Regions from separate parts of the Paenibacillus sp. P5_B5 genome, predicted to be linked through region 1. Evidence: predicted binding sites of a transcription regulator. Region 1 holds the regulator's gene; each other region holds the start of a gene.

Region 1 (7,708 bases):
ATCGATAAGGTCTGATCAGTTAAAGAATGTAGATCAACTGATCATTGCATTAGCAGTTAAATTCGGTAATACGCGATTAATTGATAACATTATCATTTCCATGGGAGGGAAATAATCTGCATGTTCAGAACCATAATGACATCTAAGCTTCACCGCGCGACGGTAACTGAAGCGAATTTAAACTATATCGGTTCAATTACAATCGATGAGGATTTACTTGATCTTGTTGATTTACTTCCTAATGAAAAAGTACAAATAGTTAATAATAATAACGGTGCGCGCTTAGAAACGTATATTATTCCTGGTCCTCGCGGCTCAGGTGTTGTGTGCTTAAACGGAGCGGCAGCTAGACTTGTTCAAGTAGGCGATACTGTTATCATCATTGCATACGGATTAATGAGCGATGAAGAGGCACGAAATTACACACCTAAGGTGGCTATTCTTGGAGAAGGAAACAAAGTTAAACAAGTTCTCGGTATGGAAACACATTCTACCGTCCTTTAATCACGATTTGACGCATGATTTATCCCAAGTGACAAACAATAAGCGTACATTGGTGTGATTCATAAAGTAACAACGAACTCATCTGCTTATGACAAAGGCGGGATGCACATGTTCAAACATTTATTTGAGACGATGAACGAAGTACTGGGTGAAGTCGCTAAGCAATATCCTCACGCAAATAAAGCCCAAAGGGTGAAATTAGACGAGCAGCTACAAGTATTAAAAACGATGAGTGATGAGTTTATTGAAAACTGGTTAGGTTTTGAAGAAAAGTTAAGAGCATTCTATTCAGATAAACCCGAAGAAGAGCATGGGGATCAGCCAACAAAATCGCATGCAAAGAAATTGTCGCCTCATTATATTTCTGATGCTGGAGCACCTACATCCAAGTCAATTGAATTTGATAAAGGTCAAGGATATTACAAGCTCTGTATGTATGATAATGCGATCAGAGAATTTGAAGCTGTGATTAAAATGAATCCAGATTTTATGCTTGCGCGTGCCTATTTAGCTATGTCTTTTATGCGTAAAGCAGATTATTCTGAAGCATCAAGACATTTTCAATTTATCATTCCGCTAACGGACAATGCCAAAATTAAGGCGATATCTTACAATATAATGGGTTGCATTCAGTATGAAAAACGTAATATGGATAAGGCGGTTGAATACTTTAACAAAGCGTATCATTTTGACCCGACCGTTATGAATTTGGAAGAATAATTCGCCTCCTTGTTTCGTCTTTTTGCAGATTCTGTTATGCTACTCTGTATAGCAAGAAGAAGGGAAGGATAGAGGGGAATGAAGTTTGCGGTTATCGATTTTGAAACAACTGGACCAGGTACTGACGATGAGATTATTCAAGTTGGCCTTGTCATCATAAATAATCGAACAATTACAGATAGGTATACTTCCCTTGTTAATCCAAGGATCGGTATACCTTCTTCAATTACTGGACTAACTGGAATTACCGATGAAATGGTGGAGGACGCGCCTGAATTATCGGATGTGATGGCCAAATTATATCCGCTTATACACGATTGTGTGCTAGTTGGTCATAATATTGCATTTGATTTTGGATTTTTACAGCGTGGTCTCGCTAAATCAGGTTATTTCCCATTTGGGGGTCGGGTTCTAGATACGATTGATTTATTAAAGGCCTTATTTCCTTCGATTAATTCATATCAACTTACACTTGCCTGCCAATGGTTCGATATTGAGCATGAACGACCTCATCAAGCAGATAGTGATGCAGAGGTTACTGCGATTATTCTCCAGCGTTGCTTGGATCGTATGGACGAGTTACCATTAATCACAATCCAGCGGCTTCATCTATTATTAGAGCAGCAGATTGGGAATGATATCGGTTGGTTTCTAAGCGAAATTAGAAACAAGCGTGAATTACAGGTAAGTGAGGATCCGAATTTGGATCGCTATTATCGGGGTTTTGCGCTTGGAGTCACAGATTGGCGTGATGAGGATGATTCTAAGAACGAAGAACCGCGTATTCTCCCAGAGAAATTTGAAGAGTTCTACGCAGATCTTAAATCGACTATGAAGGAAAGCCTTAATCATTATGAAGAGCGAGAAGCGCAAGAGACGATGATTGAGGAGATCCAATCTGCTCTGAATGATGGTCATCATCTGATGATTGAAGCGGGTACAGGTACGGGTAAATCCATTGGCTATTTAATCCCCGCCCTGTATTATGGGATCAAGAACGATCATAAGATTGTGGTTTCAACACATACGATTAATTTACAAGAACAGCTTCGTACTAGGGATGTCCCACTTCTTAGTGAAATATTTCCTGTTCCTTTTGAAGCTGCAGTGTTCAAGGGAAGAAGTCATTACCTGTGCTTACGTAAATTTGAAGGCAGAGTAAGTACGCTGGATCTTGACAGCTCCAAAGAGGATGCTATGACAGCTTCACAGATGACTGTTTGGCTGAACGAGACGGAGACAGGTGATGATGAAGAGCTTAATTTAACGGGTAGAGGGCTTAACTTCTGGCACTCCGTTGCTAGTGACGCTGATTCCTGCCTTAATCGTAAATGTCCATGGTTTCGGAAGTGCTTCTATCACCGTGCACGGAATTCAGCCAATCAAGCTGACTTAGTCATTACGAATCATTCCATGTTATTTACTGATATCAAAGCGGATCATCGCATTCTGCCAGGTTATAATCATTTAATTATCGACGAATCCCATCATCTTGAAGAAGTGGCTAGCAAGCATCTAGGAACTGAATTATATTATTTTTCATTAGTTGGAGCATTACAGTGGTTGTTTAAAGATATACGTACTGGCCAGCTACCGCTCTTGAGAAATAAATTGGCGAATATAAGTGGGGATGATCGTGCGGCGGCTTGGTGTGAAACGATTGAGCTCTTATATCCAAAGCTGATGTCAATTAAAGAACAGTGGGATACGTTCTGTGACCAGATGTATGATCTTGTTTCGACGGGTACCAAAGATGCTGCTCAGCAGGATACAGGACAATATGTGCTCCGAATTAAATCGGAATCATTACCCGCAAACTGGTCTAACTTAAGTCAAATGTCTGATGATTTGCAAGAGGATCTAGGAGATCTACTTAAAGCGTTAGATAAATTAATGAATAAGATCAAAGATTATCAAGATGAATATGATTTACAAGCTTTTCTTACTGATTTTAATGGATATGTGAAAGAAATCGCACAATGTCGTGATAATATGAAAATTTTCATGGAAATGAAGGACAATAGTTTTGTATATTGGATAGAAGGAGGCTTGAATAATAAGAAGAGCTCCATCCTTCTAAGTTGTGTGCCTATTGATGTTAGTAAGCTCATGCAGGAATATGTTTTTGATAAAAAAGCAAGCGTTGTTATGACATCAGCAACTCTCTCGGTAGATAAATCGTTTCAATACACAGCTTCACAGCTAGGATTTAACGAAGAGAATGATGAAGATAAGCTGCGTACGGTTATGCTTCCTTCCCCCTTTAAATATCGTGAGCAAGCGCTTGTATGTGTTCCTAGAGACTTCCCTGGAATTAAAGGTTCGTCCGGAGATGTTCTGTTTATTGATAAACTAATTGGATCACTTTATGAAGTTGCACTTGCCACAAGGGGGCGTTTACTAGTATTATTTACATCAAACAAAATGTTGCGACAAGTTCATGGAGAATTGAGGGAACGACTTAAACCTCATGGTATTGGAGTGCTTGGCCAAGGGGTGGATAGTGGAAATCGCAGTAAATTAACTCGTTTATTTCAAGAAGGTAAGTCAAGTGTATTACTTGGAACTAGTTCTTTCTGGGAGGGAGTCGACATTCCCGGTAATGCGCTTACATGTTTGGCAATTGTAAGACTTCCATTTCAACCGCCAAGTCATCCGTTAGTGGAAGCTAAATGCGAGAACCTCAAGAAACAAAATAAAAATGCATTTATGAAATTTTCCGTACCGCAAGCTGTAATTCGGTTTAAGCAGGGCTTTGGCCGGCTTATTCGCTCGTCCCGAGATAAAGGTGTCGTAATTATTTATGATACAAGAGTTATTGAGACACGTTATGGGAGAAATTTTCTTTATTCACTACCAGGTCCGAAGATCGAATCTATGTATACCTCCCAAATTGTACCTAGTATCCAACAATGGATGGGAGAGAATCTTCTTGAAATCGATGAAAATATCTGATGCAGTTGTTCGCAGACTGCCAATTTATTTACGGTTCTTGAGTGAGTTAGCTACTAATAATGTGCTTACGGTTTCATCACAGGATTTAGGACAAAAGCTTAATTTAAACCCAGCACAAATTCGCAAAGATTTAGCTTATTTTGGGGAATTTGGCAAAAAAGGAATTGGATATGATGTGCTTTTCTTAATTGAAAAAATACGTCAAATTCTGAAGCTGGACAAGACATTATCTGTTGCACTTGTAGGTGCTGGTAACTTAGGTCGTGCATTATGTAACTACAATACGTATCTTAAGGATTCGATGAAAATAGTTGCTGTATTCGATTCTAATCCTGAGCAGCATGGCAAAGTGGTTAACAATTTAATTGTACAACCAATGGAGCAGATCGAGGAAACGATTAAATTACTTCAAATTCGTATTGGTATTATTACGGTTCCTTCCGTGTCTGCACAACAAGTGGCTACACAGTTTGTTGAAGCGGGAGTAGAAGCTATACTGAATTTTGCTCCTGTAATAATTAAGGTTCCTAATAACATCCGCGTTCATCATGCTGACTTTACAACAGATCTCCAAAGCTTAGCTTATTATTTAGAATAAGCACATAAAATGAATAAGGTAGCATCTTCATTATTTGAAGTTGCTACCTTTTTTGTTAATTAGAAAGTAAATGAATCAACAAAAAAAGACGTCCATTAGGTCGTCTTCTAAAGGTTGTAATTTATAATACCCATCCGAACATGACTTTGTATAGTAGGTAACCCAGTACCATTGAAATAGGGATTGTGATTAGCCATGTGATGATCATTCGAATAACAGTAGCCCATTTCACCTCATGGAAACGAATAACACTACCTGTACCAATGATGGCAGATGTGATGACATGAGTTGTTGATAATGGCATATTCAAGAATGTTGACGTTTGGATAACAACAAACGATGTTAAATCTGAAGCAAAGCCATTGATTGGTTCAATTTTGATGATTTTGGATGAAACTGTTTTGATAATTTTCCAACCACCAATTGAAGTTCCTAGACCGATTGCTGTGGCAGCTAGAATTTTAACCCAAAGTGGCACTTCAAGATCGGTTTGGAATCCGCCTGCTACTAGTGCAAAGACGATGATACCCATTGCTTTCTGAGCATCATTACCCCCGTGCGAGAACGATAGTAGTCCAGCAGATATAATTTGGAAAAAACGAAATACCCGATTAAGCTTAGTTCGGGAAGAATTTCCTTTCCAAAGTACCAAATACTTGATAATTGTCATCATAATAAAGCCTGCAGTAAAGGCAATAATTGGGGATAGCAATAAAATCGCAATAATTTTACCGAAACCACCTAAGTTTACTGCATCCCAGCCAGCCCCTGCTATAACAGCACCAGCAAGCGCACCAATTAACGTATGTGATGAGGAAGATGGAATGCCATAATACCATGTAAGCAGGTTCCAAAAAATTGATGCGATCAGGGTTGCTATAACGATATAAAGTCCATTATCTACACTGAACGGATCAGCAATTGAACCACCAATCGTTTTGGCTACCCCAGAAAAGATGACTGCTCCAATAAAGTTAAGCACTGCTGCATAAAGAACAGCTACTTTAGGGGGGAGGGCACGTGTTGATATTGATGTTGCAATGGCATTAGCCGTATCATGAAAACCGTTAATAAAATCGAATCCTAATGCGAGTATCACAATGATGATAATGACGAGTAAACTGTTGTCCATGATCTCCTCCTAAGTTTCGTAGCTACTTAAGAGTAGCGTAACACAACGCCGTGGAGAATATTAGCGACGTCTTTGCAAGAATCTGTTGTTTCCTCAAGGCGCTCATAGATTTCTTTAAGCTTAAAATCCTCGTAAGGATCTTTTCTATGTATAAAGATTTCACGAATGCCCTCACGCATTAATCTGTCGCCTTCATTCTCTAATACAGTGATTTGCTCAGTGAATTGAGTAAGCTGAAGGTATTTTTTCTTACTTAATACTTTGAAAGCATCAAGAATTAGCTGACAACAATCCACAATGATTTCAGCAAAACTCTTCATATACTTGTCAGTTGTAAGAATTGACAAATAATCAAAGCGTGCAATTGAGGCTTCGATTCCATCGAGTACGTCGTCTAAAGAAGAAGCAAGCTCTAGAATATCTTCTCGTTCGATAGGCGTGATGAATACTTTGTTTAAGCCATGGAAAATATCTCTGGTCAGTACATCCCCTGCACTTTCTAAATCTTTAACAGCTTGAAAGGTTTCTGCAGGCGGTTTTGTATCATTCATTGCTTTGCGAAACACATGCGCTGCCTCTAAAGTATTCTCAGCTGCTTTAATGAGTAGATTTAGAAAGTCAACATCATTTTTTTTGGTGAACAGCATAGGTTTCTCACAACCTCCTTAAATTATGTTTGTTATAAAGATATTACTGTGGAATAAATTCTTTATAACATAATAGAAAAGTTAAGCTCTAATCTAATCAATTGTTTGTTCTGGTGATTAGATTTGTCAATTACTTTTCTATTGGTAAATATAGGTCTGGTCTGTTTTCTATATCTCCAAACCCACTTGATAAAAATAGCATATCCAGCTAGGTGAAAGCAATGCGGTTTTATGTTAAATTGTTGATTTTATAAATTCTAACATGTACATTGTAAAAAGATTATAATTACATATAAAGATGAAAATGAAGTGAGGGATACAATAATAATGAAAAAAATTATAGTTGATGGTTTATTTGTTACGCTTGATGCACAGGAATTAATTACTAAAGGATGCTTAGTGATTAACGACAGTCAAATCGAATTCATCGGTTCTGAGCCACCTGAGCCACTTGAATCGTACGATGAGGTTATTCGCGGAAACAATAAGCTATATATGCCTGGTCTAGTTAATACACATGGACATGCAGCTATGTCACTGCTCAGAGGTTATGGTGATGATTTAGCGCTAAAAGTATGGCTTGAGGAGAAGATGTGGCCGATCGAAGCTAAATTTACCTCTAATGATGTGAAGTGGGGATCTGCATTATCGATCGTGGAAATGCTCAAGGGGGGGACTACAGCATTTGTCGACATGTACGATCAAATGGAGCATGTTGCTTGTGTCGTTGAAGAGTCAGGGATTAGAGGTTGTCTAACGCGTGGTGTAATCGGACTCTGTCCTCCAGAGGTACAAGATGAGAAGCTTCAAATGGCTAAACAGTTCGCTAAGGATTGGCACGGTAAGGCAGATGGTAGAATTACGACTATGATCGCTCCACATGCGCCTTATACATGTCCGCCAGATTATATCGAAAAGCTTGTGCAGGTATCGTATGATTTAGACATACCTATGCATACGCATATGTCTGAAACACAGCATGAGGTTCAACAAAATGTCGATGATTATGGATTAAGACCTACCCAGCATCTAGAGAAGCTTGGTGTCTTCAATCGTCCTACACTGCTTGCACATGCTGTTCATTTGAATGACGAAGAGCTTGCAATTCTTAAACAGTATGACGTACGCGTCTCACATAATCCTGGAAGTAAT
Region 2 (7,708 bases), on a different contig from region 1:
GAGCTAACCCGTTATATCGAAGAGCAATACAAAGAAAGAACGATCCCTTTGACTGTTCGGATCATTCAGGAAGGAAAAGATAGCGGTGAGATTTCGGACGACGTTTCCATTGATCATGTCCTGGCCTTTATTCAACTGTATATGAATCAGTATGAATCGATACTGGCAATGGCTGAGCAAAGTGGGAACATAGATAAATTTCTGGAGGGTATGGTCCATATGTTCTTTTACGGAATTTGCGGAAAACCATAAGAAAGGGAGGTTGATTCGTATTACAAATTGTAGAGGGCTATGGATCAGAGTTATTCGTTATATTGTAGAAAAATTAGCTGGTGCAGGCTTTTCGTATTTTTTACTTGCACTTCTCTTTTTGTTAATGTCTTTTGATATGTTCAAGTTTGTGGATCAATTCAGGAACACAAATTTGGTGCTAATTATATACGGATATGGTATGGCCTGTTCATTGTTCATTGATCTAATTACTTATCGAATTTCGAAATTCAAGAATAGAGTTCAATTAGTTCTTTAGCAAGCAAAAAAAGATACTACATAAGCAAATACGAGATTGCTTACATAGTATCCTTTATGTATTCAATAATTAAGATTATGACACTTTATACGGTACTGTTACGATGGGACCCTTCTGTCCGCTTGTACTCGTTGCATGAAACCGAGTTGTATAATTTCCTGCTGGAGCTTCGTGCGGAATTTTGAATTGAAGACGATAGCGTCCGTCCCCTAAATCTTGAAAAATTTGAAATATACCATATTCTATTACTGTAAATACCACATTCTTCACTGGCTCAGTTGCTCCGCTTAAATTAGCTACAATCACCAGATTATCTCCTCTACGTCCTTGATCTGTTGGTTCTACATTTACACTTAAGTCATAATTAAATTCGGACATTACGTACACTTCCTCTTCGAAATAATTATTCTGACTAGTCAGTATATTAACAATGTAAGCGTAAACTATGATTCTGTCAATAAAGGAAAATACTACAAAAAAACATCAAGTGATCTACACTTGATGTTTTTGAAATAAACTTTAGATACTTCTTCCAATGACCTCTTCGTAGGTTGGAAGTACCGCAACAGCCCCTACTTTGGTACAAACAATGGCACCTACCTGGTTGGCCAAACTACTACTTCACAAGTGCATCTAACACTTTGCCAACACTATCATGAATAATATAATTAGCGCGACCATCATAAGGTGTTGCTTCTTTATTAATGAGTATTAGTTTATTGCCTCGATAATAACGAATCAGCCCTGCAGCTGGGTTAACAGTGAGTGAAGTTCCTCCAATAATCAATACCTCAGCATCTGATATGAATTGTAAGGATTGCTCAAGTACATCTGAATCCAAAGCTTCTTCATATAAAACAACGTCTGGTTTAATGATTCCATCACATACCTTGCAATGGGGTACAATAGACTCACTAGCAATTACATAGGTCAAATCATAGAATTCTCCACAATCCATACAATGATTCCGATGTACGGAACCATGAAGTTCCATAACACGATGACTACCAGCGATCTGATGAAGTCCGTCGATATTTTGCGTAATGACGGATTTTAACTGGTCTCTACGCTCAAACTCCACTAGTGCATGATGAGTTTTATTCGGCTTCGCATGCGGGTAAACCATCTTGCTTTTATAAAAGGAATAGAAATCCTCCGTATGACTCTTAAAGAACGAATAACTTAACATAACCTCTGGAGGATATGCAGATCCCTTCGTATCTTTATATAAACCTGCAGCGGATCTAAAATCAGGGATATCACTTTCCGTCGATGTACCCGCTCCACCGAAAAATACGATATTTTGACTTGCCTTAACGAGTTCCTTTAGCTGATTCATATCCATATCTGTGACCTCTCTTTGTTTAGTTAATACAAATATACCTCAATCTATCCTATAGATACATATTATAAAAGCATCTAACCCTCATCAGATTAGATGCTCTCTTATTAATTCTTTTTGTTTCCCATGAAAACTAATCCAATAATACCCGCACCCGTATGAGTCCCAATGATCGGTCCTATGGAGCTGATAATGATTTCTTTAACGATATTTTTCTCTTGAATTAGCTCTGCCAGCTTCTCAGCATTCTCTAGATTATCACCATGTCCGATAATGACAGTTTGATTGTGTAAATCTACGCCTTCTTCAAGCATATGCTCTAGTAACACTTCGAGAGATTTCTTCTTACCCCTCACTTTAGTGACAGTAATCAAACGTCCTTCATGGTCTACACTCAAAACAGGTCTGATTTTCAAGGTAGATCCTATTAAAGCTTCTACAGACGTAATTCTTCCTCCACGTTTGAGATGATTCAAGTCTTCCACAGTGAACCAGTGACGCACATGATCTTTATTTTGTTCAATCCATTCCTGCAATTCATCCATATTCATGCCCTCTTGCTTTTTGTGCGCAGCATGATATACAAGAAGTCCTTCGCCAATTGATGCAGCAATAGAATCGATACTTACAATCATTCTTTCCGGATATTCTTCTAGAAGATCTCTTATGATAATCTGTGAAGTATTATAAGTACCACTTAATCCTGAAGAAAAAGCAATATATAGAATATCTTTACCCGCTTTAAGGATCTTTTCAAAAAATTCTCTATAAATACCATAATTAATTTGAGTAGTTTTGGATGTCTTTCCTTGTCTTAGATTATCATAGAACTCAGGAAAGCTCATTTCTCTTTCATCTGGATAATGCATGTAGCTCTGATCATCCAAATCAAAACTCATAGGTATGACTGAAACACCTATATGATCAAGTAGCTCTGACGGTAGGTCTGCTGTCGAATCTGTAACAATAACGTATTCTGGCACGTATAGTAATCCTCCTGATCTCTTTTATGCAAAAAAAGCGTAGTGTAGTTTAGAGATAGATAAATACCATTTTAACACTACCAAAATCGATCGTATATGCACAGAACATTACTTTTGTGTAAAATCTGCTCTATTGTTCTCTTGCTGCAAATCGTTCAAGCGCTTGCCTCATTGAACCTTCTACTGTGATTAATACTTGTTCAGTTATATGGTCAGGGTCCTCTTTCATACCATTTCGTAACCAATGACTCACAATCCCAACAAGTGAGATCGTATAATAATGGGCCACAAAATCCTTATCCTTCAATTGCACGTTCAAATCACAAGATATTTCATTTACAATTTCTCTAGTAACACGATATGTTACTGCGTACATATACTTTTCCAAATGTTCTCGTTCAAGAGAACATAAAGCACTTAATAAAAATTTACCTTCATTAGTTAAGTAGTTAAATAAGTGCAACAATCCTTCTCTCCAATTATGATAACTATTATAAATTTCTAACTGATTCAGGGCATCTTCTTTGTAAACCCACTCTAATAGCTCATAAATATCTCGGAAATGATAATAAAAGGTTCGTCTATTTAATTGACACTCATTTACAATCTCTTGAATCGTAATTCTCTCTAAAGGTTTATTATTCATGTGTTTTTTTAACGCATAACCTAGTAAAACTTTGGTTTTATGACTAGGAGGAAGTTCTTCCAAGATATATCCCCCCTTCTTTATGAAACTCAAAAATCAACTTCAAATTCCATTTTATATTACTCAAGTATTTAATCAATTTCAAGATATTTATGTAACAGCTCTCGCTCTTTACCCGCGTCTAATCCTGCTTTTCGCTTCATACTAATGTCCCTCGCTTTATCCCATTCGACTGTATCTTGAATCGTTTCACTTAAAGGACGAAATGCAAGTCCTACCTCAACTGCTTTCCGATTACTGACCTGTTGAAAATAAGCCATATCCGCATGATCTTCTGTTGCTGGTATCCATAAAGGCATTTCCATCCAAGCGCCAACTCCCTGTTCAACTAAGTATGTATCTTCGATCCATATGAGTTCAGCGTTACTTTGTGATGTTTGTATACAAGTCTCCAGTAAATCCTTCATTGTCAGCAATTGATCTGGTCCCGTAGCCTGATAAACACCCGTTTGTTTCACTTCTACCATCGTGATAATCCAATTCGCTAAGTCACGCACATCAATAAATTGTATAAGAGTATCTGGATTCCCTGGAGCAAGTACTTTACCCCCTTGGTCAATACGAACAGGCCAATAGGTGAATCGATCCGACGGATCTCTTGGTCCTACAATCAAGCCAGGGCGAATAATCAAAGCTTTATTAGGCATTATTTCTTCAACGATTTGTTCACATCGTGCTTTCAAGGGTCCATACCATTCGGCCACATTCTCCGATAATTCATCGTCTAACTGAGCAACTGGAGCTGTCTCATCCATTTGCGGCAAAGTGAAATCCTGATAGACCGAGATGCTCGAAATGAATGTATAATGATCCGTAGCATCGCGCAATAAAATTACCGAGTCACGTACAACCCGCGGTACATAACCAGATGTGTCAATTATTGCATCCCAGCGTCTTCCTTCTAAGGCTTGCAGGTTCCCATCACGATCACCAACTAATCGTTCAACCTCTGGAAATACATTCGGCTCACTCTTCCCACGCGTAAATATCGTCACCTCATGACCGTTACGTAGTGCCGCTTCAACTAGGTGATAACCAAGAAATAACGTTCCTCCCAAAATTAAGATCCGCATCCATCATTCCCCCTTTATAATGTAGTTTATTATAAGAACCACTAGGGAGCAATCCACCTATTTATATATAACAAAAAGGGTTCGAGATCATTCATTACGAATCCATCTCTAGCCCTTTTATGAATCAAACCTTATTCAATTAACTTCTATTCAAAGGATACGAACTGCATTCTCATAATTACATTTATTTCATGTCTATTGCTTTATCAGCTTTGGGTAGGTAAGCAAGCTTATAAATACCAGCAACAAATATAGCGCCACCAGTTAAATTACCTAGGAAAACCGGTGCAAAGTTCTGTAAATAATCAAGCCATGTCATATCTGCTCCGGCAAATATAGCTGCAGGTATAACGAACATATTCGCAACAACGTGCTGAAAACCGATCGCAACGAATGCCATAGTCGGGAACCAGATGCCAAGAATTTTACCACTTAAATCATTAGCTCCATAGGATAACCAAACTGCTAGAGCGACAAGCCAGTTACACCCAATGCCAGAAATAAATGCTTGTAAGAAGGAATCATGAATTTTATGCTCGGCAATGCTAATCGTTTTCTCCAAAAAAGGCCCTGTTTCGGTAAGTCCCACAATATGTCCGAAGAAGTAAGCAACGAACAGCGCTCCTGCAAAGTTACTAATTGTGACTAATACAATGTTTTTTGTCATTTGCATGGTTGATATTTTACGCTGCATACGTGCTAACGGCACAGCCATCATATTACCAGTTAATAATTCTCCACCCGCAATAAGCACAAGTATAAGTCCTACCGGGAATAACGATGCACCTATAAAGGTCGTCATGCTTCCCCATTCCGCAGGTGTATTAGCTATCACCCGAATATAGAGTAAATAACCAAGTGCGATAAAAGCACCCGCTGCAAATCCCAAGACTAGCACGCTTTGTGTAGATTGCGTTGCCTTTTTAGTCCCATTCTCAACTGTTATTTCTGCAATTTGCTGAGGTTTGTGGTAAGCCATCAAGCAACCCCCCTGTTCGTAATCGAAAATCAATATAACATCACTATTATAAATTAACATCATTAATAATAATGTGAAATAAATTACATATTAAACAAAAAAGAAATCCGTATCAAATGGATATGGATTTCTCATAAGTATATTTATAATTACTTTATCTTAAACCCAGCCGCGTGCGATTAATGCTTCAGAAATACGTTTAAGAGAGATCATGAATGCTGCTGTACGAAGATCTGTATTGTACTCTTTGGACAAGGTACGAACTGCAGCATAAGCATTCTTCATAGAAACTTCTAGCTTCTCGTTAACTTCTTCTTCACTCCAGTAGTAGTTCATTAGGTTCTGTACCCATTCGAAGTAAGAAACCGTTACACCACCAGCGTTAGCAAGAATATCAGGAATTACGATAATTCCTTTGTTATTCAGAACTTTGTCTGCCTCTGGAGTTGTTGGACCATTAGCTGCTTCAGCGATGATTTTTGCTTGAATACGATCTGCATTTGAAGAAGTGATTACGTTCTCAAGTGCCGCAGGAACTAAGATATCCACTTTAAGCTCAAGAATTTGTTCTGCACTAATTTCATATTCTTTACCGTAGTCGATTAATGAACCATTATCTTTGCAAGCTGTTAATTTCTTAACATCAAGACCATTCTTATTATAAAGCGCGGTTTTGGAATCAGATACTGCTACAATGTTGCAACCAATTTCGGATAACAATTCAGCAGCAATGCGGCCAGCGTTACCAAATCCTTGAATAGCTACTGTTGCTTCGCTTGGAGCAAGACCGATTTCTTTAAGCGCTTCTTGAATCGTGAACACGCAACCACGTGCTGTTGCTTCGTTACGACCCTTGGATCCACCAAGGATTAGTGGCTTACCAGTAATAACGCCTGGTTGGTTAGAACCTTTAAGACGGCTGTATGTATCCATCATCCATGCCATCGTTTGTGCATTCGTATAAACGTCTGGTGCAGGAATATCGCGGTCAGGTCCAATAATATCAGCAATAGCTTCGATATAAGCACGACTGACGCGCTCAAGCTCACCTTTGCTCATTTTCGTTGGGTCACAAATTACCCCACCTTTACCACCGCCGTACGGTAATCCTACTACGCCACATTTAAAGCTCATCCACATGGATAACGCTTTAACTTCATCTAGAGATACTTGTGGGTGAAAACGAATACCACCTTTAGTTGGTCCAATCGCATCACTATGTTGTGAGCGATAGCCTTCAAATACTTGACAAGTACCATCATCCATTTTTACTGGAAAGTTTACTGTGAGTACACGTTTTGGTTTTTTTAGCACCTCAACAATATGTTTAGGTAAGCTAAGTTTGGCAGCTGCTAGCTCCACTTGTATTTGAGCAATTTCATATGGGTTAAGTGATTCTTGTTGTGTAGCGTTTACAGTTGTCATAGTCTCATCATCCTTCTCTATCTTTTGTTAAGTATTCTAACATAATATATTTTAAAAGAAAATACAAAATCAATTAATGTTTTTTATTGGAGTGAAAAATACTTTTGCAGTAAAGCGCTAAAACGACACAACATAGAATAACTAATGATATATGGTAACTGATGTTTTATGCATTGTCTGTGTTATAATTTACAGGCAGCATCAAGAGCTTCAGATCATATAATTAACAAAGGAGAGCCATGAAACAGACCTTTACTATTAAGCAAAAGATACAGCAATTGCTTGTTATCTTACTCCCCATTCTTGTCACTCAATTAGCCCTTTTCTCCATGAGTTTCTTTGACACAACGATGTCTGGTCATGCGAGTCCAATTGATTTAGCCGGAGTTGCCATTGGCACAAGCATCTGGATGCCGGTCAACACCGGCCTTACGGGTATTCTATTAGCAGTTACCCCGATCATCGCTCAGCTCATTGGCGCTAAGCGTAAGGAACAGATTCCTTTTAAGATCATGCAAGCCCTTTATTTAGCGATAACAATCGCTGTCATTATCATCATTATTGGAGCCTTTGCACTATCTCCACTATTAAATACGATGAATCTAGAACAAGGGGTATACGATGTTGCGAAACATTTCTTAATAGCCATCTCACTTGGAATTGTCCCCCTA
Region 3 (7,708 bases), on a different contig from region 1:
TCTCCTGCAGAGCGGGCTGTGTTCGTCCTTCGTGAGGCATTCTGCTTCGAATATTCCGTTATTGCTGAATTAGTTGATAAAAGCGAAGCCAATTGTCGCAAGCTAAACAGCCGGGCAAGAGGAAAAATGGGGATTTCTCCCGAAGAACCGATACATGCCGAAAAGGTGGGCGAAGGGTGGGTTCGTCGATTTCTGTCAGCTTTGGAACAAGGCAATGTGGATTCCGTCATGTCGCTTCTTGCTGAAGATGTTGTGTTGATCTCTGATGGAGGAGGCAAAGCAATTGCAGCTGTTCGACCGATTGAATCAAGTAATAGCGTCGCTCGATTCCTTCTCGGTCTTATCCAAAAAGCTCAACTCGAAGGAGGCTTTCAGATCGAGATGAAGGATATGAATGGCCAAAAGGGGCTTGTTGTCCATTCAAGTGAGGGCATTGATACTGCAGTACTCATGCATGTTGAGGATAATTTGGTTCGCAATCTTTACTTTGTTCGAAATCCGGATAAATTGAAGCTTCAAAGCTTTTAATATGAGGGCACCTGAGGGCATCTTTTCAGGTGCCCTTTAATTTCATAAACTTTGCGCAAATCCTAATCTCCACAAAAACTAACATTTTTGTGTTGTTTAAAGATCGCCTTCACCCCTTATCCAACTCCAAAGGCAAGAAAGCATATTTCCCATCTCTAACAATCTCACATTTACGAACTAGAATTGGATTCTTGAAAATTGGACCATCTACTACTGTAGTATGAAACTCTCCGCCTTCTCCGCAGGGATCAATACCTCGGGCTTCAAGCTCCTCCACGTATTCATGAGTTAAGGTTCGTCCTAAATCTTCTTCTCTCATTCCTAATGATAAGTTTACAGTTACGATGATCGTGGTAAATCCCAGGTTGATGAATTCTTCAACAACTTCACGATGATCCATTTCCCATAGAGGCATCCCGAGCTTCAACCCAGCATTTTGGGTCACCCGATCATGCCAGCAACCATGTGCAGGTACATCCAGATCTCCAGTTACCAGCACTTCTGCTCCCTGATTTTTAGCTTGTTCTAGAAGACGCATAAAGTTTTCTTCATAATCCGTCCAGCTTGTCGCTGCTGTATATACAGGTAAACCTATCGACTCCGCTTGGGCTTGTATGAGATCTGGAGTCATTCCATGGGATCTGGAACGCTTGCCTTCCTCTTCCAGCATCACGATTAATCCAACTGCTTCTCCAACTTTCATCGCTTTATATAATGCTAAAGTGCTATCCTTACCTCCGCTAAAAGAAGCTATAAATTTATGTCCACGCGCGCCATTCTTCCAATCCATATTTTCGGTCATGAAAAGCTGTCTCCCTCGTGAATTAAATTAGTATTTATTTTATTATTAAAAAGACAGGAGAAATACGCTTTAGTCTGTTTTAGGTTTTGTTATGTTTGGTATTAAGCAGAACTCGCTGTTCTTTACATCATTTTATATGGATATTTCTAGGAAAATAAATGGTTGTTTATGTTGTGACTTTTATCACATCTTGTCGAAGTGGAAGTGAGTATGATGAGATTGATGTTCTATATTTTTCCATTTACTAAATGAAGGAGATTTGGAATGAAAGCAGACATGGATACGATCTACCAATCGGCCTTAAGTCGTGGAATTACCCGTCGTGATTTTCTGAAAATGTGTGCATCTCTAGCAGCTGCTGTTGGACTGGATTATTCGCAAACGGCGACTGTTGTTCAAGCGATGGAAACCAAACCAAGAGTCCCTGTGATCTGGCTTCAGCTTCAAGATTGCACAGGCTGCTCAGAGTCATTTATTCGATCTTCCCATCCCAAAATTGAAAGCGTTCTCTTCGATATGATCTCGCTAGAATATACGGAAGCATTGTCTGCAGCATCAGGTCATCAGATTGAAGAGGCACGAAAACATGTAATCGAGAACTATCCCGGCGAATATATTTTGGCCGTTGAGGGCAGCATCCCGATGCATGACGAATACCTGATGGTAGGCGGAGTCTCCGCTAAGCAAACCTTACTCGAATCAGCCAAACATGCTAAAGCCATCTTGGCTTATGGAAGTTGTTCCTCTTGGGGAGGCATTCCCGCTGCTTATCCGAATCCGACGAATTCTAAGCCGATTACTGACATTATTAAAGATAAACCAATTATCCGTGTGCCGGGATGTCCTCCCATCGCGGAAGTGATGACGGGTGTAATCACGCACTTGATTACTTTTGGTACGGTTCCCGAACTGGATCATCACAGCCGTCCGAAAGCCTTCTATCGTCACCGGATTCATGATAAATGTAATCGCCGTGCATATTTCGATTCGGGGCTTTTTGCTGAGTCATTCGATGATGAAGGGGCAAAGCAGGGCTACTGCTTGTATAAGGTTGGCTGTAAGGGACCTACCACCTATAATTCTTGCGCCGAGATGCGTTGGAATGGCGGCGTGAGCTATCCTATTCAGTCGGGCAACCCTTGTATTGGGTGTTCCGAAGCTAATTTTTGGGATAACGGGCCGTTCTATACAAGGTTGGCGGAAATTCCAGGTACACAAACCACGATTAATCCAGAGCTAGTGGGAATGGCTGTTGTAGGAGCGGCAGCTGCAGGTATTGCCATTCATGCTGGTGTGACTGCAGTTAACAAGCATAAAGCGAAGAGCAAAGAAGGAGACGAATAAATGGCTGAACGTATAGTAATAGACCCGGTAACAAGAATTGAAGGACATCTGCGCATCGAAGCAGACATGGATAACGGAGTTATCAAAAACGCCCACAGCTCAGGTACCGCCATCCGCGGACTGGAGCTTATTGTTCAGGATCGTGACCCGCGGGATGTATGGGCATATGTCCAACGTATATGCGGCGTATGCACTTCCACGCATGCATTGGCGGCCATCCGCTCTGTAGAGGACGCACTCGGAATCAAAGTTCCAAGAAATGCGCACCTCATCCGTGATATTATGAACGCCGCAGTTATGCTGCATGACCATGTTGTGCATTTTTATCATTTGCATGCATTTGACTGGGTTGATGTACTAAATGCACTGGAAGCAGATCCGGCCAAAACAAGCAAGATTGCTCAGTCAATCTCGGATTGGCCTAAATCATCGCCAGGTTATTTTAAAGAAGTACAGATGAAGGTTAAGAAGATTGTGGACAGTGGTCAGCTAGGAATTTTTGCGAACGGATATTGGGGACATAAAATATATAAATTACCGCCAGAAGTGAATTTGCTTGCCGTCACGCATTACTTGGAGGCGCTGGATTGGCAGAAAGATATTGTGAAAATTCAAACCATTTTTGGAGGTAAAAATCCTCATCCGCACTATGTGGTTGGGGGCATGGCCACGCCTTTGGATATTAACAGCGATAACGGTATTCACGCAGAACGATTGTCTCATGTGTCGCAATTGATTGATGAAGCAATGGAATTTATCAACAAAGTCTATATTCCTGATGTCTTGGCGATTGCATCCTATTATAAGGATTGGACCTATGGAGGCGGCTTGAATAATTATTTGAGCTACGGGGACTTCTCGACCGGAGATATTTCAGATGTGGACATGTACCGGATGCCTCGTGGTGTTATTTTGAACGGCGATCTGAATCATATTTTGGATGTCAATCCCAAGGACCCTGAGCAGGTTAAAGAGTTTATCGATCACTCCTGGTATACGTACGATGGACAGGCTGCGGGCGGCAAGCACCCATGGGAGGGTGAAACGAACCTGAATTATACAGGACCTAAAGGCTCATATACAACGCTCGATACGGATCAGAAATACAGCTGGATTAAAGCGCCGAGATGGAAAGAACAGCCGATGGAAACAGGACCTCTAGCACGTATGATCATCGGATATGCAGCTAAGAAGGAAGAGTACGTGACATCGGTCGATAGCGCTCTGAACAAGCTGGGACTTCCGTTCTCGGCACTGCAATCCGCTTTAGGTCGCACACTAGCGCGCGCATTGGAAGCGGGTCTTGTGATTAAATGGATGCGAGATGATATGAATTCGTTGCTTAATAATATTAAGAATGGCGATCAGGTGACCTTCAACAAAACCAAATGGGAGCCCTCCACATGGCCTCAAAAATCGAAGGGCGTAGGCTGGATCGAAGCTCCACGCGGTGCGCTCGGACATTGGATTCGAATCGAAGATGGCAAGACCAAGAATTATCAAGCCGTCGTGCCGACAACCTGGAATGCTTCACCGCGTGATCATAAGAATCAAATCGGACCTTACGAAGCGGCATTAAGGGGAACGCCGATCGCAGATCCTAAGCACCCACTGGAAATTTTGCGGATTGTACATTCGTTTGACCCATGCTTAGCTTGTGCAGTGCATTTGACCGACTTGGAAAACGAACAAATGACTGAAATACGGATTGGTTAGGAGCTAACCTATGTCGATCTCTACTGAAAATAAACCACAAATGAAGGCGCATCCCAAATCCAAAATTGCTACGAAGGTAAGACGCCCGACTCTGGTTTACAATGATCAGAAAGCCTATGTCAAAGTGTATGTATGGGAGTTACCTGTTCGGGTGTTCCATTGGATTAATGCGGCCTTAATTATGCTGCTCATGATAACGGGTATTTATATAGGCAATCCTTTTCTAGGTTCATTGATTCAAGAAGAAGCTTATTATTCCTTCGTTATGGGCTGGGTACGGTACATTCATTTTTTTGCAGCTTTCGCGTTTACAGCCAATTTGCTTGTTCGTTGGTACTGGGTATTTAAAGGTAATCGGTACGCAACTTCCAACCCGGCCCAAGTACAGTTCTGGGTGGAAACCTGGGAAACGATGAAATATTATATGTTCATGAAAAATAATAAGCCGCACTATACGGGACATAATCCACTCGCCCAACTAAGCTATTGGATTTTTATTGGTGTAGGTTCCATACTTGCCATGATTACAGGATATTACTTACTGTTTGAGCCCCAGCCTGAATCGCTGCTTGGAAAATTATTTTCCTGGGTTCCTCTTATTTTTGGTAACAGCTTCACGATCCGCTCTTGGCATCATCTAGTTGCATGGGGGTTTATGGTTTTTATCGTCGTGCACATTTATATGGCTTTCCGGGAAGATTGGCTGGAACGAAACGGGACTATGAGTTCTATTTTTACGGGTTACAAATCAGAAAAGAAGAATACGGTGGAGACAGATGAAAAACATACAGATGGAAAACAATCAGATGAATGACACTAATCTAAGAACGGTTCCTAGGGCAGTTCCAATCACCATTCTAGGTATTGGAAATACGCTTTACAGCGATGAGGGCGTTGGGGTTCATGTGCTATCCCTGCTTGAGGAACGACTGAAATCATATGAGAATGTTGAGATATTCGAAGGGGCGACCGACGGAATGCGACTACTCGGACCCGTGGAAGATACCGACCATTTGTTAATTGTTGATGCGATGAATGGGGGCAAGGCGCCAGGAACGATTTATTCGGTCAAAAATGAAGCGATCCCAGCCTATTACGGGGTCAAAATGTCTGTCCATCAGGTTGGGTTTCAAGAGGTGCTTTTTGCTGCTAGAATCCGTGAGAGACTTCCGCGTCACATGGTTATGATTGGTGTTCAGCCAGCATCGCTGGAATTTGGCGTCGGGTTATCAGGGACAGTGGAGTCCTCGCTTGAGGAGCTCATGGACCAGATCGAGGCTCAAGTACGTGATTGGATGAAGGGCAATGAATAGACGGGATTTCTTCAAGGAAATGGGGGGCTCATTGTCCGAAACCTTCAAAGAGATCATTTCCCCCTTTATTGAACGGGATATCAAGAAGTTGGATCGAATTGCTGAAACGTTCAGCGATTATAAGTTCTATCCAGTAACTTACACAAGAGGGCAGGCTCTCTTTCAGGAGGTTATCGTTCAGTCGGAGCCTGTTATTCTGGTTCAGAACGATGATCAGCTTCTTGCGCTTAGTAAAAAATGTCCGGCATGTAGTCATTTGCTGCATTATCTAGGTTACCAGCCCGTGTTTAAATGTTTTAACTGCGATCAGGAGTACAATCTGGCATCACACCAAGCGTTCACGGTGTTTTCAACGAAGATGAAAGATGGGGTTTTGCATATTGGCATTCCTCGAGCAGGTGAGAAGTATGCATGAACTGGCACTCATGGGCGATATTTTGACGATCGTAGAAAATGACGCGAGGCAAAGAGATTTTCAAGCTATATCGAGTATTTCGTTAGTTGTCGGCAGATTCAGTGGTGCGATGCCGGATGCGCTTTCGATGGCTTTTGATATTTTCAAAGCGCAGCGCAGTACGATGCTGTTAGATGAGGCTACACTTACGATCTTGGAGGAAGAAGCTGTCGCACTCTGCCCTTTTTGCGAGATTACTTATGAACCGACACAACGAATTGCGGTATGTCCGCATTGCTCGATGCCGGGTGGGCAGCTCATTACGGGCCAGACATTCCAAGTACAGTCTTATGACGGGAGTTAATACAGATGCAAATTACATTGAATGAAGAAGTGTTAAAAGATAATAATACGGCGGCAGCGCATAACCGGGCACATTTTCAAAAGAATGGCACGCTCGTTATTAATATGATGAGTTCTCCTGGAGCCGGGAAAACAACGCTGCTGGAAGCTACTGTGAGAGGGCTGTCGGATCGCTACAGAATTGGTGTGATTGAAGGCGATCTAGCAACGGAGATGGATGCAGACCGGATCAGAGCAGTAGGCGCGCAGGCCGTACAAATCAATACGCATGGCGGATGCCATCTGGATGCACGCATGGTCGCTAAGACGCTTCCAGAGTTTCATTTGGATGAGCTAGATATTTTATTTATTGAAAATGTCGGGAATCTCGTATGCCCATCCGGTTACGATCTAGGTCAGCACCATAAGATTGCGGTATTAAGCATCCCGGAAGGTAACGATAAAATTCCGAAGTATCCAAATATGTTCATTCGGACGGAGCTTGTTCTGTTGAACAAAATCGATCTGCTGCCATACTTGGATTTCAGTGTTGAACAAGCAGTTACCGATTTGCAGGCTATCCATCCGGAGTCCGCTCTGCTGCAGCTATCAGCTAGAACGAACGAAGGAGTGGAGCAGTGGTTTAAGTGGATCGACGACGCCTATCAAGCCATGGAGAAACCATATTAATTGTTATCAGAGGCAGAGTCCAAGGCGTTGGATTCCGCCCTTTTCTGTTTCATTTGGCGAAGGAGTACGGCATCAAGGGAACTGTGCAAAACAATCGGGATGGTGTTAGGGTTATTGCCGAGAATGAAGCGGCTTCGAACCTGGAGCAATTTGTACAAGCGATACCTCTGCGTGCGCCTGAACTAGCCAAAATAGTAGAGCTAACGGTAACTTCGCTTCCGTTTACCCGGTATTCGAAGTTTGAAATTATAGAGACGCAGCAAAGCGGAGCTTCAGCCTCGATCGATCTACCGCCGGATTATGCGGTATGTGAGGAATGTCTGAAGGAAATGGCCGACCCACAGAATCGCAGGTATCGGTACCCGTTTATCAATTGTACGCAATGTGGTCCCAGATACAGTATTATCCGTGATCTGCCTTATGACCGAGCACTAACCACGATGAGCACATTTGCAATGTGCGAATGCTGTCAGCACGATTATGACAATGTCCACGATCGCCGCTTTCACGCACAGCCGACTGCTTGCGAGAAGTGCGGGCCTACGCTTAAGTTAACCGATATGAGCGGGCAGGAGCTGG
Region 4 (7,708 bases), on a different contig from region 1:
ATAATATTCTTTTTGGTTTATCACGTCTACCTAGAAAGCAGCGAAAATCGCGTTTAGATGAGATGCTGGAGCTTGTCCACATGGAGAACTTTGGTGAAAGGTATCCCCATGAATTAAGTGGAGGACAGCAGCAAAGAATTGCGCTTGCTAGAGCGCTTGCCCCAAAGCCGAATGTGTTGTTAATGGACGAACCATTTAGCAACTTGGACGCAAATTTAAAAGAGTCAATCCGAGAGGAACTTGGAGTGATTCTGAAGAAAGCCAACATGACTTGTATTATGGTCACACATGATCGAAATGATGTTGAGGCAATCTGTGATCATAGTATCGTACTCAGGTAAAAGGCAGATAGATACGATAGAACACATTAGCGCCCCATGTATGGGCGTTTTTTGGCTTTGGCATGTTTGTAGAAGCAAGAAGAAACGGCTTCACCGTCTCTTAAATAGATCGGGCAAGACGGAATCCAAGGTCGTCTATGCAAAATGTCGGATGGCTGCGACGACGGCACGAAGCCCCACAACCCCTGGCCTCTTCAGCCCAGCTGCCTCCTCGAAAAATTCGATAGGAGCCGTACACTTGTTCATCATATAAATCAAAGCACCACTCCCAAACATTCCCTAACATATCATACAGACCCCATGCATTCGGTTCTTTTCTTCCTACTTCATGGATTTTGCCTCCTGAATTTTCATTATACCAGGCAATCTGATCAAGCTCTCCGTATGTATAACCAGTAGTCCCTGCCTTACAAGCATATTGCCACTCTGCTTCTGAAGGAAGTCGATATCCGTCTGATTCCCAATCACAAATAATGTTATCACCATCATTACTGATTGAATAACACTCTTTCAGTCCAGCTTTCTGTGAAAGCAGATTACACAAAGAAATGGCATCATTCCAAGAAATATTCACAACCGGTTGTAAATCTCCGTCAAAAGAATAAGGTGATTTATTTGTAATGGCATCGTATAAACCCATAGTTACAGGATACGGGGCAAGAAGAAACGGTTTTATCTCAGCTTTCCATTTGCTCTTTATTCTATCGTCTCTTAATTCTATTTCTCCCCCTGGAATTTGTACCATTGGATAGTCAATGTAGTTCTTTATTTCATTTGACAATCTACCTTCCTCCTAACGATTTTCGTTTAACAAATTTTACCTTGTTTAGGGCCGTTTAATCAACACAAAAGAAAGAAGCTCAAGCCATGAACCAGCTTAAGCTTCAAATCCAACTCTAATATGCTATTCTTTTAGAACCGGCTAGATTACTCCTCCATCGCTCTAATGGATTCAGCAACCTTCACCATCATGGAACATTCGACCCTCTTGCGGAAGATGTCACAGCTGAAGTCGTAGGTTCCGTCCAGGGAACCAGTCGCGTGCAGCGCATTGGCAGGACAGCCACCGCTGCAGTAAAGTTTCGCCCAGCAGTCCTTGCATTCCGGCTTCGAGTAGCAGTTACTCTCTTTAAATTGGCATTGCAACTCAGATTTTGTGATTCCATCCCAGATGTTTCCCATGCTGTACTCTTCATCCCCGACAAACTGGTGGCAAGGGAAAAGTTCGCCCCAAGGCGTGACAGCGAGATATTCGGTTCCTGAACCACAGCCGCTGATTCTCTTCTGGATGCATGGGCCTTCCGATAGGTCAAGCATGTAATGATAAAAGGTAAATCCCTTACCTTGTTCACCGCGCTCGATCATTTCCTTGGCGAGAATTTCGTATTGGTTATAAATCTCCGGGAGGTCCTCCTCGGTAAGTGCATAGGGTTCCTGCGGATCACAGATGACCGGTTCCATCGAGATCTTGTCAAAACCCAGGTCTGCGATATGAAATATATCATTAGTGAAATCGACATTGTTACGCGTGTAGGTTCCTCGTACATAGTATTCTTGGTCTCCGCGCTTTTGGACGAATTCCTGGAATTTCGGAACAATATGATCGTAACTGCCTTTTCCGGTAACCGTTTTGCGGAGTCGGTCATGAACATCTTTTCTTCCATCCAGGCTTAATACGACATTGTACATTTCCTGATTTAAAAACTCGGTTACTTCATCATTCAGCAGCATACCGTTCGTCGTGAAGGTGAAGCGGAACTTTTTCTTGTACTCTTGTTCTTTGCTTCTTGCATAAGCTACGATCTGTTTAACCACTTTCCAGGCCATAAGCGGTTCCCCGCCGAAAAAGTCGATATCTAGGTTGCGGTGATGACCCGAATTCTCCAGCAGGTAATCTATAGCTCCTTGTCCAACCTCATAGCTCATAATCGCTCGATCTCCGTTGTATTTCCCCTGGCTAGCGAAGCAATACTCGCATGACAGATTGCAGGTATGCGCGACATTGAGACAAAGCGCCTTGACATAAGTTTTTTTATTTTTCAAATCAATGGAGAGGTTCTCATATTCATCCTCAGTAAAAAGCTGACCATCATTCTTAAGCTCCTCGATATCCGCGATGGTTTCTCGAATGTCGCTCTCGGAGATGCCGGAATCATGTTTATATTTATCCAACATCGTTGTCACGATTTCTTCGATAGAAGTTTTCTCATAAATCTCAATGATTTCATATGCTAGGTCATCGACAACATGCACCGAGCCACTATAGGTATCGAGTACAATGTTGTAACCGTTTAGTTTATATTGATGAATCATACTTGCTAATCAAGCTCCTTTTACCCACAAGTAGAAACGTGCTTGCCGTCCTATAGAGGCGGCATCCGTTTCTTAAAAATAGCCGCCCAACTGCAGAGCAATGGGCGGTAGAATTCCGAATCCTATCTGTTCAATGCATTTTCACACTTCTGGTTTGCAACTCCGCAGGAAGTTTTACAAGCGGACTGGCAAGATGTCTGGCATGCGCCGCATCCGCCGTGTTTTGCGGTATCCATTAGTTTGCGGGTACTGAGTGTTACGATTCTTTTCATCATAAATAACTCCTTTTGCAATTTCTTGTGAATAATTTCACTTTTATTTCCATATACCATTGTAGCAACACCTCGCATGTACGACTATGATTCATGTCACCTAGCAGTCAAATAGGAGTCAGCATATGATCGATGACAGCTGTCCAGCAGTGAGGATGACCATGGCATAAACAGCCCCAGTACCTTCAGATCATGGAGAACCGAAAGACGTGGTAATTGTAAATAATGGTAATTATTTCTTTTTAAGAATAATGTGAAATAATTCACAACAATTAGACCGATGATATATTAAAATAAATTTTGCCTAAAGAAGCTAAAGCGTTTGGCTCTTTATGTAATCGAAATAAAGATACAGAAAAGTGGAGGGTTTAACATGAAAAAGAAAGTAACAGCAACGCTTACTCTCGTTCTCTCTTTCATGCTCGTGATCTCGGGATGCGGTAGCGCAAGCAATAACCAAGACCAAAGTCAGGGCAATGCCAAAAAAGAAGAGACCAAAGGAACGGAAGCCGTTTCGGGAGCGTCTCAAGCCCAATATACACCGTACGATCAACTAAAAGATAAATATGATATCATCATTGTCGGTGCAGGCGGCGCCGGTATGTCTGCTGCACTTGAGGCAAAAGAAAAAGGCATGAACCCGGTTATTTTTGAAAAAATGCCGGTTGCCGGAGGGAATACATCCAAATCATCTTCGGGAATGAATGCTTCTGAAACCAAGTTCCAAAAAGAGCAAGGTATTCAAGACAGCAATGATTTATTTTATGAAGAGACCTTAAAAGGCGGTCATGGTACAAACGACAAAGACATGCTTCGTTTCTTCGTTGACAATTCTGCAAGTTCGATCGATTGGCTGGATTCCATGGGAATTCGGTTGAACAATATCACGATTACTGGCGGTATGAACGAAAAACGCACACACCGTCCTGAAGATGGCTCAGCAGTAGGACAATACCTTGTTAACGGTTTGACGAAAAATGTACATGAACAAGGAATTCCGCTTTTTGTTAATGCCAACGTGACGGATATTACACAAAAAGATGGCAAAGTAAATGGCGTCAAAGTCACCTTTAACCAAAAAGACGAGAAAAATATTGCAGCGAATGCCGTCGTCGTGACAACCGGTGGTTTCGGCGCCAATATGGACATGATTTCCGAAGTTAGACCTGATTTGAAAGGGTTAGTAACAACAAACCAAAAAGGCAGCACCGGTGACGGCATTATGATGGTTGAAAAACTCGATGGTACAACGGTCGATATGGATCAAATCCAAGTTCACCCAACCGTGCAGCAAGAGAAATCCTATCTCATTGGTGAAGCTGTTCGCGGAGAAGGAGGACTCCTCGTTGCTAGTGACGGCAAACGTTTCGTAAACGAACTGGATACTCGTGACAATGTCACCGCCGCTATCAATAAACTTCCTGAAAAATCGGCTTATCTTGTATTTGATTCCGGCGTAAAATCCCGTGTTAAAGCAATCGAGCAATACGAAAAAATGGGTTTTGTCATTAAAGGGGATTCGATCGAAGCTTTAGCCAAAGAAATGGGTGTTCCTGCAGATCAGCTAAAAACCACGCTAGATACATGGAACAGCGCAGTAAAGAATAAAAAGGATGCCGAGTTCGGCAGAAAAACAGGGATGGACAAAGACTTGTCCGGCGCACCATACTATGCAATCAAAATCGCCCCAGGGATTCATTACACCATGGGTGGCGTAAAAATCAACACAAACACAGAAGTTCTAAATAAAGACGGTAAGCCTATTCCAGGACTGTTTGCAGCAGGCGAAGTTACAGGCGGCTTGCATGGTCAAAACCGCATCGGCGGCAACTCCGTTGGGGAGATCATTGTTTTCGGTCGCCAAGCCGGTCTAAAATCAGCTGAATTCGTAAAAGCACAATAAGATATCAGCTTTCTATATGCAAACAACAAACGCTTGGGCTCTGATGAGTCCAAGCGTTTGTTGTTTTAATTAATTACAATAATAATTCCATGGCTATACGTTCTTTATCCGCAATCTCAAGCAAAAGCTTGGAAACCTGGTTCAGCTCCTGGTGGTTTTCCGTTCTTCCTACATGGTCGATCAAAGAAGAGACGCTGATCCACATTGGTGCGATTTCCGTAAACAGCAAGTATGCCTGTTCTACTTTTGGGTCTCCAAACAGATTCACGCATTCTTGTAGAAAATCTCGATATAGATTTCGAAACAATGCGCCGCCAGTTCCCGCTCTTTCCATTAATAATGCCGTCAAGCATAGATCTTGCTCAAAATTCTTACTGCGAGAAGGCCACTTCAGGATTTCACTGCTCATTTTTATAATGCCTTTATTCCCTATGTTGCGAATGGGCGGATTCAAATAGTTCTGTGCATTCTGGGTTAAGGATGATCGAATAGCGGGCATAAGCGGGGGGAGAGTACCGATCGGCTCAAGCGTAAAGGAACGATTCCTGGAGCTCATAGGCCCCTTTGCGTTTCTAGCCATTGCCAAATGGACCAAACGCGTCGTCACAAGTCCACCCTGTTGTCTTGTATCCGCCAAGTAGGCGTATTCGTCATCCATGCCATATATTACCGCATAGTGGGCGGCAAAGTGCACTTTGTTCGTGAAATAATCCAAATAATAGGAGTCCAATTTAAGCCCAACCGGAATTCCGTGTTCTATGAAGCTCCGTACGTTCTGCCAAGCTTTTTCAACAGACGAAGTTTCTTGCGTCCTGATGGTTAAGTTGAGCCGGGATGCTATGCAAGCAGACAATTCATCCGGTTTCACCCTTCCCCCAATAAAAGGAAAACCCATCCCCTTCGAATCCCAATAAATGAATCCTAACCCTTGACCAAGTCCGAATAACATCGGTTCCGATAGCCGAACTCCCGCAAAATGAAGCAAGTTGCCCATTGTTGTCGTCTCGCAATGTTCCCCTTGAAAAGGAACGAATCCTTCAATGATTGTGGACATGTTCTTCCATCTCCTCCAACAATTCGTTGATTAGATCGGCGACGAACGCTTGCTCACTCTGAATAAGTTATTTATTCTCATAACGTACTAAGCCGTAGTTCATAAAAATACTGCACAATTGGATGCTTTAACTTCATCTTCTCGGTCATGTTTAAAATTCGCTTTTTTCCAACTCGTCTGTCCACCAAAGCTAGAATATTCAATAGGATATCATTGCTCTCTATGCTTTCCTCTATAGAAATGGATAGAAACTTATTAGCTACAACGATAAAATTTGATTTACTTAATGATGACTGTGCTGACAAAAGCTCCTTTGCATATTCTGATATTTTTCTACTTCTTGCAATTACTTGTAGACGATCCTCCGGAACTATCCCCTTGGTATCTTTTCTGACCGCTTCAATTTCTTCATTGTTGATAGGAATTTGGATATCTGAATCATTCTTAATTTCGAGCTCGGTCTGATACCATCTGATTAAGGTAGTACTATCATTCATATTGAGTACATTCTTTTTATCTACTGCAATATAACATTGTCCTGCTTTATCAGGTAAATAACGGTAGCTGGTTGCACGGTATTCGACCCTTCCATATAACGCAGGACAGAGAAAACTCTCCAGTTGTTGCTTCATTTTGCTCCAGGACATGTAATCCTCCTATGTTCTATATTATAAATAGTTATTGAGGCAGTCGTTCTGTTATCCATAATACAATATCCAACACATTGATCATAATAAATGGTTACCATTCAACATTTTGCCTATACTGGTGTCGTAAATAAATTCAACTTCTTTCATTGTAATAGCAACTATGTTCAATTTAAAGAAAAATGGCAGAACAGAACTTGAAATAAAGTTCTACACTGCCAGATAGTATGGAAAGATTGATCCCATAAGTTAATGTTTCATATCTTTTACTTGTTCACTTTGAAGTTCAATTCCGGATATTTAGCAACTAATGCTTTGAGCGCAGAGTCGTCCTTTCCTTTTAAATACTGGTCGAAAAAGGCAACACTGAATTCGTTCACGATACGGTGGTCCCGCCGCGTGTCTGAGCCGCCTAACCCTAGTAATGGAGAGAATAGCGCAAGATCAGAGTAGCTTGCATGCTTTGAACCAGGAATAAGTATGGATAAACCGCCGCCTGCCAATGCATTGCCTGATTTTAGCATATATTCTTTCCTGGGAGCTTCAAACTCCTCTCGGCTTCCCACCCCTCTCTGTTTCGGAATATCATCGTAAGAGGTCATTACCTTATTATATGTCTCTTCTGAATACATCATAAAAAAAGGCTTTCCCAATCCTTTTTCGGAAACCGGCGAACCATAAAACCCACCGTCCATACTTAAGGCTGCCTTCACACGTGAATCGTTCTTCATCATTTGCACTGTAACGGCTCCCCCGAACGAATGTCCGAGCATCCCGATTCGTTCAAGATCGATTTTGTCGGTAAAGCGACCTTTAGAATCGTTCCTGTTGAGCTTCTCCACTTGATTGAGCACAAAGGTAGCATCGTCGACCCAAAGTGGTATATGCTCATCGTACTTGGCCATAGAAGTCAGGTTAGTGCCGACTTTGCTCATGGCTACGCGTCCGTCAGCATACACGGTGGCAGCAGCTTCATAAGCATAATCGATGCCCAAAACGATATAGCCATGGCTTGCAAGTTCCTCCACCTGGTACATATTTTGATTGCGATAGCCGTTCATCCCATGAGAAAAAATCAATACGGGATAACGACTCTCCAAGTCCGAAAGCTTGGCTTCCAGTAAAGAATGTGTTTTGACCAGCCCCAGATGGCTGAACGTGAAAGCTGGAAGTTCCAG

What was found. Region 1 encodes Rex, which represses fermentation and respiration genes when NADH is low (regulators of the CRP and FNR family bind a similar motif). Its sites were predicted from a motif close to TTGTGAAATATTTCACAA; they were not measured.
Region 2: the regulator Rex is predicted to act here: its motif matches at 5,684-5,701, upstream of AC1DOK_RS06315 (formate/nitrite transporter family protein).
Region 3: the regulator Rex is predicted to act here: its motif matches at 1,502-1,519, upstream of AC1DOK_RS03485 (hydrogenase small subunit).
Region 4: the regulator Rex is predicted to act here: its motif matches at 3,178-3,195, upstream of AC1DOK_RS10245 (flavocytochrome c).

What each region holds. Positions count from the first base shown of each region.
Region 1 is NZ_JBFULK010000001.1:330,764-338,471, forward strand. It holds gene panC (pantoate--beta-alanine ligase) at 1-115, shown strand, start outside; gene panD (aspartate 1-decarboxylase) at 121-504, shown strand; gene AC1DOK_RS01725 (tetratricopeptide repeat protein) at 613-1,224, shown strand; gene dinG (ATP-dependent DNA helicase DinG) at 1,303-4,179, shown strand; gene AC1DOK_RS01735 (redox-sensing transcriptional repressor Rex) at 4,157-4,777, shown strand; gene AC1DOK_RS01740 (inorganic phosphate transporter) at 4,899-5,909, opposite strand; gene AC1DOK_RS01745 (DUF47 domain-containing protein) at 5,936-6,556, opposite strand; gene AC1DOK_RS01750 (amidohydrolase) at 6,884-7,708, shown strand, end outside.
Region 2 is NZ_JBFULK010000003.1:277,366-285,073, reverse strand. It holds gene AC1DOK_RS06345 (TetR/AcrR family transcriptional regulator) at 1-252, shown strand, start outside; gene AC1DOK_RS06340 (hypothetical protein) at 605-907, opposite strand; gene AC1DOK_RS06335 (NAD-dependent protein deacylase) at 1,146-1,874, opposite strand; gene AC1DOK_RS06330 (DegV family protein) at 1,979-2,854, opposite strand; gene AC1DOK_RS06325 (TetR/AcrR family transcriptional regulator) at 2,985-3,563, opposite strand; gene AC1DOK_RS06320 (NAD-dependent epimerase/dehydratase family protein) at 3,632-4,633, opposite strand; gene AC1DOK_RS06315 (formate/nitrite transporter family protein) at 4,818-5,612, opposite strand; gene AC1DOK_RS06310 (Glu/Leu/Phe/Val family dehydrogenase) at 5,772-7,037, opposite strand; gene AC1DOK_RS06305 (MATE family efflux transporter) at 7,277-7,708, shown strand, end outside.
Region 3 is NZ_JBFULK010000002.1:183,976-191,683, forward strand. It holds gene AC1DOK_RS03475 (RNA polymerase sigma-70 factor) at 1-528, shown strand, start outside; gene AC1DOK_RS03480 (Dph6-related ATP pyrophosphatase) at 638-1,330, opposite strand; gene AC1DOK_RS03485 (hydrogenase small subunit) at 1,595-2,674, shown strand; gene AC1DOK_RS03490 (nickel-dependent hydrogenase large subunit) at 2,675-4,390, shown strand; gene cybH (Ni/Fe-hydrogenase, b-type cytochrome subunit) at 4,401-5,204, shown strand; gene AC1DOK_RS03500 (HyaD/HybD family hydrogenase maturation endopeptidase) at 5,197-5,703, shown strand; gene AC1DOK_RS03505 (hypothetical protein) at 5,696-6,118, shown strand; gene AC1DOK_RS03510 (hydrogenase maturation nickel metallochaperone HypA/HybF) at 6,111-6,461, shown strand; gene hypB (hydrogenase nickel incorporation protein HypB) at 6,467-7,129, shown strand; gene AC1DOK_RS03520 (carbamoyltransferase HypF) at 7,087-7,708, shown strand, end outside.
Region 4 is NZ_JBFULK010000006.1:63,971-71,678, reverse strand. It holds gene AC1DOK_RS10265 (ABC transporter ATP-binding protein) at 1-341, shown strand, start outside; gene AC1DOK_RS10260 (formylglycine-generating enzyme family protein) at 442-1,086, opposite strand; gene scfB (thioether cross-link-forming SCIFF peptide maturase) at 1,269-2,654, opposite strand; gene scfA (six-cysteine ranthipeptide SCIFF) at 2,777-2,926, opposite strand; gene AC1DOK_RS10245 (flavocytochrome c) at 3,300-4,829, shown strand; gene AC1DOK_RS10240 (BtrH N-terminal domain-containing protein) at 4,903-5,883, opposite strand; gene AC1DOK_RS10235 (SF0329 family protein) at 5,961-6,530, opposite strand; gene AC1DOK_RS10230 (alpha/beta hydrolase family protein) at 6,797-7,708, opposite strand, start outside.